DNA from 2 places in the Mesorhizobium sp. BR1-1-15 genome. Region 1 is predicted to be linked to the other one. Evidence: predicted binding sites of a transcription regulator. Region 1 holds the regulator's gene; the other holds the start of a gene.

Region 1 (5,125 bases):
CGCGCTCACCGATACGATTTTCCGGACGGCGACACGCTTTTCCGCCATCCTCGTCCTGCTCATCCTCGGCGGCGTGGCGATTTCGCTGTTTGCCGGCTCGTGGGAAGCGCTGTCGAAATTCGGGTTCTCCTTCCTGACGACCGAATCGTGGAACCCGGTCACCGAGAATTTCGGAGCGCTGGCCCCGATCTACGGAACCATCGTCACCGCCGCCATCGCTATCCTGATCGCCGTTCCCATCGGCATCGGCATCGCCATCTTCCTTACCGAACTCTGCCCGCGGCCACTCCGGCGCCCCATCGGCATCGCCGTCGAGCTGCTTGCCGGCATACCCTCCATCATCTACGGCATCTGGGGCCTGTTCGTGTTCGCGCCGTTCCTGCAGACGACGGTGCAGCCCTTCATCATCAAGCTTTTCCACGACGTGCCGGGACTCTCCAGCCTGTTTGCCGGCCCGCCCTACGGCATCGGCCTTCTGACCTCGGCGCTGATCCTTGCCATCATGGTCCTGCCCTTCATCACCTCGATCACCAAGGATGTCTTCGACACGGTGCCGGCGGTGCTGAAGGAATCGGCCTACGGCATCGGCTGCACGACCTGGGAGGTCACGCGCCGCGTCGTCATCCCCTATACCCGCGTCGGCATCATGGGCGGCGTCATGCTCGGCCTCGGCCGCGCGCTCGGCGAAACCATGGCGGTAACCTTCGTCATCGGCAACGCCCACCGCATCAGCGCCTCGCTGTTCGCGCCCGGCACGACGATCTCGGCGACCATCGCCAACGAGTTCACCGAAGCCGACGGCGATCTCTATACGTCTTCGCTGGTGGCGCTCGGCCTGATCCTGTTCGTCATCACTTTCCTGATCCTTGCCCTTGCGCGCTACATGCTGCTGCGCATGGACAGCCGCACGGGAGCCTGACCGATGTCGACGGCCACATCGCTTCACAATCGACGCAAGCGCAGGAATGCCGTGATGATGACGCTATGCGTCGCGGCGGCGGGCATCGGCCTGGCCTGGCTGGCGCTGATCCTCGGCGCACTGCTCTATAAGGGCCTGTCGGGTGTTTCGCTCTCTGTGTTCACCGAAATGACACCGCCGCCCGGCGATGCCGGCGGCCTGCTCAATGCCATCTACGGCAGTATCATGATGACAGTCATCGCCGTCATCGTCGGCACGCCGATCGGTGTCCTCGCTGGGACCTACATGGCCGAATATGGCCGCTTCTCGCGCCTCACCACCGTCGTGCGCTTCATCAACGACATCCTGCTGTCGGCACCCTCGATCATCGTCGGCCTGTTCGTCTACGAGCTGCTGGTGCGGCCGATGGGACATTTCTCGGCGATTGCCGGTGCCGTCGCACTGGCCATCCTGGTCATCCCGGTCGTCGTTCGCACCACGGAGGACATGCTCAACCTGGTGCCGAACGCCCTGCGCGAGGCCGGCGCCGCGATCGGCGCGCCGCGCTGGGTGGTCATCCGCTCGGTCGCCTACCGTGCGGCGCTGTCGGGCATCGTCACCGGCATATTGCTGGCCATCGCCCGCATTTCCGGCGAGACGGCGCCGCTGCTCTTCACGGCACTCAACAACCAGTTCTGGTCGAGCAATCTCAACGCCCCAATGGCCAGCCTGCCCGTCACCATCTTCCAGTTCGCTCTCAGCCCCTACGAGGAATGGCAGCAGCTGGCGTGGACCGGCGCACTCATAATCACCCTTACGGTTCTCGGGCTGAGCATCTTCGCCCGCAGCCTTACCGGACGCAGAGAGGACAGATGAAACCGATGTTGTCCACCGAGTTGAATACGCCCGAAGTCGCGGTCGAGAAAGCCAAGATCGAGGTCAAGGGCCTCAATTTCTACTATGGCCAGTCGAAGGCGCTGAAGGATATCAGCCTGTCGCTGCCCGAGCGCAGCGTCACCGCCTTCATCGGGCCTTCGGGCTGCGGGAAGTCGACGCTGCTGCGCGTCTTCAACCGCATCTACGAGCTTTACCCGAGGCAGAGCGCCGAGGGCCAGGTGCTGCTCGACGGCCAGAATATCCTCGACCGCTCGCAGGATCTCAACCTGCTCAGGACCAAGATCGGCATGGTGTTCCAGAAGCCGACGCCGTTCCCGATGTCGATCTACGAGAACATCGCCTTCGGCGTCAGGCTCTATGAGAAGCTCAGCAAGGCGGAGATGGACGGCCGTGTCGAGCAGGCGCTGAAGCGCGCGGCACTGTGGAGCGAGGTCAAGGACAAGCTCAACGCCAGCGGCCTCAGCCTTTCGGGCGGCCAGCAGCAGCGCCTCTGCATCGCCCGCACGGTGGCGGTGAAGCCGGAGGTCATCCTGCTCGACGAGCCTGCCTCGGCGCTCGATCCGCTGTCGACCGCCAAGATCGAGGAGCTGATCGACGAGTTGCAGGCCGATTATACGATCGTCATCGTCACCCACAACATGCAGCAGGCGGCGCGCGTGTCGAAGCAGACCGCCTTCATGTATCTGGGCGAGCTGGTCGAGTTCGACCGCACCGAGAAGATCTTCACGTCGCCCCGCGAGAAGCGCACGCAGGACTATATCACCGGCCGCTTCGGCTGATCCCAGGCATACGAGGACCAAGATCATGGCCGAACACACAGTCGCAGCCTTTGACGAAGATCTCGGACAGATCAGCAGGCTGATCCGCGACATGGGCGATCTCGCCTCATCGATGGTCGGCGGCGCGACCAAGGCGCTCCTGAATTCCGACAACGCGCTCGCCCAGCGCGTCGTCTCCGACGACGCGATCATGGATGCGCGCCAGCGCGAACTCGACGACCGCGCCATCACCCTGATCGCCAAGCGGCAGCCCATGGCGGACGATCTGCGCCATGTCGTCGGCTCGATCCGCATGGCGGGCGATCTCGAACGCATCGGCGATCTCGCCAAGAACATCGCCAAGCGCGTCGGCACCGTCGGCCTTGCCGCCACGCCGCGCGACCTGTCGCACTCCATCGACGCCATGGCGCAGCTTGTGCTGATCCAGGTGCAAGGCGTGATCGAGGAGTATGCGGCGCGCGATGCCGCGGCACTTGCGAAGCTGCGCGCCGACGATGAACGCATCGACGTCAAATACACGTCGGTCTTCCGCGAGCTGCTGACCTACATGATGGAGGATCCGCGCAACATCACCGCCTGCACGCATCTTTTGTTCTGCGCCAAGAATCTCGAGCGCATCGGCGATCACGTGACCAACATTGCCGAAAATGCCTATTATGTGCTGACCGGCACGCAATTGCCCGCCAATCGCCCGAAGCAGGACGAGACGGCGATGTCGGCGCCAGCGGCTTGACGGCAGGGGTGACCAGTCGATGATCGCGCCACGCATCATGGTGGTGGAGGACGAGGAGCCGCTGGGTGTGCTGCTCCGTTACAATCTGGAATCGGAGGGTTATCAGGTAGAGGTGGTGACGCGCGGCGACGAAGCCGAGATCCGCTTGCAGGAGAATGTCCCTGACCTTCTTGTGCTCGACTGGATGGTGCCGGCGGTGTCCGGCATCGAGCTCTGCCGCCGTCTCCGCATGCGGCCCGATACCGAGCGGCTGCCGATCATCATGCTGACGGCGCGCGGCGAGGAAAGCGACCGGGTGCGCGGTCTCTCCACCGGCGCCGACGACTATCTGGTCAAGCCGTTCTCAACGCCGGAATTCATGGCACGCGTCAAGGCGCTGCTGCGCCGCGCCAAGCCCGAAGTTCTGTCCAGCGTGCTCAAGGTCGGCGACATCGTGCTCGACCGTGAATCGCACCGGGTCTACCGCAAGAAAAGCGAGATCCGGCTCGGGCCGACCGAGTTCCGCCTGCTCGAATTCATGATGCGACATCCCGGCCGCGTGTTCTCGCGCAGCCAACTGCTCGACAATGTCTGGGGCGAAACGATCTATATCGACGAGCGCACCGTGGACGTGCATGTCGGCCGGCTGCGCAAGGCGGTCAACAACGGCCGCATGCCTGACGTTATCCGCACCATTCGGGGCGCGGGGTACGCGATCCGCGAAGACTAGGGATATGTCACGCAACGTTCTCGCCTATGCCTGATTTCGCCTGTGCCCCCGGCGCGAAAATTTCCTGGTCGACGAAGGTCAGCGCGCGCATGGCGCAGCCCTCGCGGATCAGCGGCAGTTCGTTCGGCTCGGTGTCGAAGGAAATCGATTTCGAGTGCTGGCCGCCGGCGGTCTGGGCAATGGCCTCGCGCAGAGCCGGCTCGATCAGGTCGAAGGCGGCGGCGCTGACGCCGACCATGGCGACCGGCGCCGGATCGATCAGGGCGAACAGGCTGCCAAGGCCGTAACCCAGCGCCTCGCCGGCCTTGCGGTAGGCTTCGCGCTCCGGCCCGTCCTTTTCGCGCGCCGAGGCCGCCAGGGTGCGCATGTCGGCGTCGCTGACGTCGACGGGCTGGGTGTCCTCGCCAAGCTGCCTCGCGTTGCGCCAAATGGCATAGTTGCCGGCATAGGCCTCGACGCAGCCGCGCCGCCCGCAGCGGCAGAGCGCCCCGCCGGGGCGATGGATCATGTGGCCGAACTCGCCTCCGGATGAATGGGTGCCGGTGAACAGTTCACCCTTCAGCACCAAGCCCATGCCGATGCCGTGCGACAAAAGTATGGCGATGAAGTCGTCGCGGTAGCGCTGGGGATCGCGCCAGCGCAGCGCCACCGCCATCATGTTGCAATCGTTCTCCATGGTGGCGGGAATGCCGAACTCGGCCTCCAGTATGTCGGCGAAGGCGATGTCGGTCTGCGGCGTGATCGGCGACCACAGCATGGCGCGCGCATCCGTGTCGGTGATGCCCTGGATCGCCAGCGCGATACGGGCGATGCTGCCGACGTCGAGGTCGGGATCCTCGAACCGCCGCCTGACGATGGCCACGCATTCGCCGATCAGCGCCTCGCGCGACAGGGTCAGCGTGTCCAGCCGGCGCTGCTCCTCAGATATCACCTGGCCGGCATAGTCGATGACTGCGACGGAGAGGAAATTCAGCGACAGCACAACGGTCATCACCGCCGCGGCTTCAGGGTTGAGGCTGAGGCCGACCTGCGGCCGACCGCGTTTCAGCGCACCGGCCTCGCTCGGCTTGCTCTGCGCCAGGATGCCTTCGCCAATCAGGTCGGAGGAG
Region 2 (5,125 bases), on a different contig from region 1:
AGAACCTTGATGCCCAGCTCTTCCAGCACGCGCAGCGCCGTGTCGTGGATCGAGGCGACGTGGTCGTCCGAAAAGATTGGCTGCGGCAGGAATGGGTTCTTCAGAGAGCGGTAATTGGGCCGGCGGCTGCTCTCGCTGCCGGCGTCGCCGATGCGTCCTCGCCGGCGCTCGCGCCTGCCTTCGCGTGCCGCGTCATCGATCATCCGGAAACCTCCTCATTGCCGCATCGCCTTGCCCAAGGGATCGTAGGGCGAAGCCGGAATGACACGCGCCGGCCGCTCAGTGCCGACAATGTGCACGCAAAGCGCCGTTCCTTCCTCGGCAAAATCGCCATCCACCAACGCTAGCGCGACGCTCTTGCCGATCGTGTAGCCAAAGCCGCCGGAGGTGACGAAGCCGACGCGCCGAGCGCCGTGCCAGACCGGCTCGAAGCCGCTGGCGTCCGCGTCGATGGCATCGACTTCCAGCGTCACGATCCGTCGTGCAACACCGGCCTTGCGTTCCTTCAGCGCCGCCTCGCGGCCAATGAAATCGCCCTTGTCGAAAGCAATGAAGCGGTCGAGCCCTGTCTGGCCGGGCGTGTAGCCTTGCGTGAATTCACGCGACCAGATGCCGAAGCTCTTTTCCAGCCGAAGCGCGTTGAGTGCGTAATAGCCAATCTCGGCGAGGCCGAGATCCTCGCCGGCGGCAAGCAGCGTTTCGCGCAATGTGGCATGCATGGTGGCCGGGCAGTTGATCTCGAAGCCGAGTTCGCCGGCGATGGAGAGGCGAGCCATCCTTGCCCGCACCATGCCAATGTCGAATTCGCCGCATGCCATGAATGGCAATGCTTTGGGGGAGATGTCCTGGTGCGTCGTGCGCTCGACGATCTTTCTGGCATTGGGGCCGGTGACCAGAAAGCCCGACATCGCATCTGAAATATCGGTGACGCAAACGCCTTCAGCCATATGCGCTTCGAACCAGCGCATGTGGAATTCGCGCAGATAGTAGGAGCCCATCAGCCAGTAGTCGCCATTGCCCCAGTTGAAGACGGTGAGATCGCCCTTCAGCCGCCCGTCCGGCCCGAGCATCGGCGCCAGCCTCGCCTGTCCCGCCTTCGGCAGCCTGCAGACCAGCAGCCTGTCGAGCCAGGCCTCCGCGCCCGGTCCCGTGATCGCGTAGCGCGCATAGGCCGAGATATCGATGAGGCCGGCGGCGCGCCGGACTTGCAGCGCCTCGTCACCGACGATGTCGAAGGCGTTGGAACGCCTGAGCGTCGTCTCCTCGCGGAATCCCATCGGCGCGAAATAGGCGGGGATTTCCAGCCCCCAGGAGGCCATCCATTCGCAGCCCGCCGCACTCATGCCGTCATAGGCGCCGGGGCGTTTCAGCGGCCGGCCCGCAGGCATCCGTTCGTTGGGAAAGGTCATGACGAAACGACGAGAATAAAACTGTCGCGTCGTCTGCCTGAGATATTCCCGGTTTGCGGCGAAGGCGCCGTAGCGGGCGATGTCCATGCCGAAAATGTCGGCCTGCGGCTCGCCGTAAATCATCCACTCGGCCAGCGACTTGCCGACGCCGCCGCCCTGGCTGAAGCCGGCCATGACGCCGCAGGCGACCCAGTAATTCTTCAGGCCGCGGACCGGCCCGACGATCGGATTGCCGTCCGGGGTGAAGGTGAAGGCGCCGTTGACCCATTTGCGGATGCCTGCCGTCGCCAGGCAAGGGAAGCGCTCATGCGCCTTGGCAAGTTCCGGGCCGATGCGGTCGATGTCTTCGGGGATGAGCTCGATGCCGTAATCCCACGGCGCGCCGTCCATGTTCCAGTGCTTCGGGTTCTGCTCGTAGACGCCGAGCAGCACGCCCTTGCGCTCCTGCCGCAGATAGGAAAAGCCGTCGAGATCGACGGCCAGGCCGATCTCCTTGTCGAGGGCAGCGACTTCCGGAATGTCCTCGGTGACGAAATAATGGTGCTCCATCGGCGTCACCGGCAGTTCAACCCCAGCCATGCGGCCGAGTTGCTTGGCCCACAACCCGCCGGCATTCACGACATGCTCGGCGGTGATGGTGCGTTGCTCTGTGACCACGTCCCAATGGCCGTCGGCGCGCGCCTTCAGCTCGACCACGCGGTTGCGCAGGATCACGTCGGCGCCGCGCTTCTTGGCGGCACCGACATACGCATGCGTCGTGCCGTAAGGGTCGAGATGGCCCTCGTTGGAATCGTAGAGGCCGCCAAGCACGCCGGTGACGTCGACGATCGGGCAGATCGCCTTGATCTCGTCAGGCGTCACCAGCCGGGCGGTCTCGATGCCGACCGACTGGAATACCGCCCAGGCCGATTTCAGCCACTCCCAGCGCGCCGGATCGCTGGCGATGTTGACGCCGCCGGTCATGTGCAGGCCGACGTCCTGGCCGGATTCGGCCTCGATCTCGCGGTAAAGGTTGATGGTGTAATCCTGCAGCGCGGCGACATTGGGGTCGGCATTGAGCGCGTGGAACCCCGCCGCCGCATGCCAAGTCGACCCCGCCGTCAGTTCGGCGCGCTCGATCAGCGCCACATCCGACCAGCCGAACCGCGCCAGGTGATAGAGCACCGAAGCGCCCACCACTCCTCCCCCGATGACGACTGCGCGGTAGTGAGACTTCAAGGCTTCCCTCCCCGGACTGTCCGAAACCGGCACCATATACGTACTGTACATAAGTGTCTAGTACTGCGAACAGCTCCTGGACGCTGTCGAACCTGTGTTGGAACGATCGATTTTCCGGCGCGGCCGCACTTCCCCAGCAGCGTCGCGGCGGGCCGACGCGAATGCGTCACCAACTGTCATGCAAGCATCATGTTCGCGCCTTAGACCGCTTGCCGAGGGCACAAGCGGCCCTCCAGGGCGGCAGCCTCGCCGCCGCCAGGCAACCTCAGAATTCCGCCGTCCCGGCGCTTTGTCATCAAGGGGATATCCATGACGCATCTACGCTCATTCTCGTTGCGGCTGCTGGTCGCCGCGCTGGCGGCCTCGGCCGTTTCGCTGCCCGCCTTCGCCGACAGCTCGGCCAGCGTCGGCGGCGCCAGTTTCGTCAACAAGGGGCTGGTGGGGGTTGGCCGCATCCCGGCCGGCCAGCGCGACAGGTTCGGCGAGACCTTCGGCTCCGGCTCCGGCATGTCGATCGACACCGCGGGCTGGACGCATGATGCCGGCACCTACAGAGGCTCGCTGTGGCTGCTGCCCGACCGCGGTTATAACGTCGTCGGTACCACCGACTACCGGCCGCGCCTCAACACGATCAACATCGAGTTCGCCCCGGTGGCGCCAGGTGCCGCGCCCGCGGCCGGCCAGGAGCAGACCGGCGTCAAGGCGACGCTCGCCGACACCATGCTCCTGACCGACGACAAGGGCGCCGACGCCAGCGGTCTCGACCCGCTGAACGGCGTGCGTCCCGCCGCCGGCGACATGCCTGTCCTGCCGCAGGCCGACAATGGCAAGCTCGCGCTCGACAACGAGGCGATCGTGCGGCTGCCCGACGGCACCATGCTCGTCTCCGACGAATACGGTCCCGACATCTACCGCTTCTCCGCCGACGGCCGTCTGATGTCGGCGACCCAGCCTCCGGCCGCGCTCGTGCCGATGCGCCACGGCACGGCCAATTTTGCTTCCGACAATCCGGGCCCAGGTGCTGCCGAACCCGACCCAAAGGATCCCGAAACCGGCCGCCAGAACAATCAGGGCCTCGAAGGCATGGCAATGACGCCGGACGGCAAGTTCGTGATCGCGGTTTTGCAGTCGGCGACCCGGCAGGACGGCGGCGATTCGGCCTCGACGCGCCAGAACACCAGGGCGCTGGTCTATGACGCCTCCGATCTTGCCCATCTCAAGCTGGCACATGAATATGTCGTGCCGCTGCCGGTGTTCAAGGACGCCAAGGGCAAGACCAAGGTGGCTGCGCAAAGCGAGATCGTGGCGCTGTCGGATACAGCTTTCCTGATGCTGGCGCGCGACAGCGGCAACGGCCAGGGCCTGAAGGGCGAAGAGTCGCTGTATCGCAAGATCGACATTGTCGACCTTTCCGGCGCGACCGACATCGCCGGCGGTCCCTTCGATGCCGCCGACAAGCCGGTGGCGCCCAAGGGCGTGCTCGATCCGTCGGTGACGCCGGCAAGGCTGACGCCGTTCATCGACATCAACGACAAGGCCGAGCTTGCCCGCTTCGGCCTGCACAATGGCGCGCCCAATGACAAGGACAACCTCTCGGAGAAGTGGGAAGCGATGTCGCTGGCGAGCGTGCTCGATCCGAAGCTGCCCGACGACTATTTCCTGTTCGTCGCCAACGACAACGATTTCCTCGCCCAGGGCGGTTTCCAGGTCGGCGCGCCCTACAAGGCCGAGGACGGCGCCGATGTCGACACCATGTTCCTTGTCTTTCAGGTCACGCTTGCCGGCCTCGCCAGGAAGTAAGCATCTTGCAGGAGGCGCCGCCTGGCGCCTCCTGCCCGACAAGCTTGATCGGATGCACGACGGCGTGCCTTGCCCGCCGTCGCTCCTTTCGCAAGGGTGCATCCCGGTCGGGCCTGCGGTATCCTGCGTGCCGGACTCAAAACAACCAGCTTTGCCGGATTGCCCGCCATGGATGAAAAGATGCCCGCGCGCCGGCGCACCGGTGACCTGACCAGCGGCTCCATTCCGCGCACGCTCCTGCTGTTCGCCCTGCCGGTGCTCGGCTCCAACGTGCTGCAATCGCTCAACGGCTCTGTAAACGCCGTCTGGGTCGGCCGCTTCCTCGGCGAATCCGCGCTCACCGCCACCTCCAATGCCAATCTGGTGCTGTTCCTCATCCTCGGCACCGTGTTCGGCATTGGCATGGCGGCCACCATACTGGTGGCGCAATCGGTCGGCGCCCGCGACCTGCCCGAGGCGCGCCGCATCGTCGGCACCAGCGCCACGTTCTTCTTCTTCGTCTCGGTGCTGTTCGCCGTCTGCGGCTGGATCTGGGTAGACGCCATTCTGGGCGCGCTCGGCACACCGCCCGACGCCTTGCCGCTGGCGCGCTCCTATTTGCGCATCATCTTCGTGGCCGTGCCGATGATGAACCTTCTGTCCTTTGTGATGACGGTGCTGCGCGGCGCCGGCGATTCGCGCACGCCGTTCTTTTTCAT

The links. The regulator PhoB, encoded in region 1, activates phosphate uptake and scavenging genes when phosphate is short. The targets are predictions, from matches to a motif close to TGTCATNNANCTGTCAT.
Region 2: LB541_RS21685 (esterase-like activity of phytase family protein) is a predicted target of PhoB. The motif match lies at 2,802-2,818, and genes of this name have one in related genera.

Annotation. Positions count from the first base shown of each region.
Region 1 covers NZ_JAIUIF010000017.1:54,648-59,772, reverse strand. Annotated here, with positions in the region: gene pstC (phosphate ABC transporter permease subunit PstC) at 1-919, shown strand, start outside; gene pstA (phosphate ABC transporter permease PstA) at 923-1,774, shown strand; gene pstB (phosphate ABC transporter ATP-binding protein PstB) at 1,771-2,574, shown strand; gene phoU (phosphate signaling complex protein PhoU) at 2,600-3,307, shown strand; gene phoB (phosphate regulon transcriptional regulator PhoB) at 3,327-4,016, shown strand; gene LB541_RS23865 (ROK family protein) at 4,024-5,125, opposite strand, start outside.
Region 2 covers NZ_JAIUIF010000014.1:32,695-37,819, forward strand. Annotated here, with positions in the region: gene LB541_RS21675 (trimethylamine methyltransferase family protein) at 1-203, opposite strand, end outside; gene LB541_RS21680 (FAD-dependent oxidoreductase) at 216-2,627, opposite strand; gene LB541_RS21685 (esterase-like activity of phytase family protein) at 2,937-4,427, shown strand; gene LB541_RS21690 (MATE family efflux transporter) at 4,596-5,125, shown strand, end outside.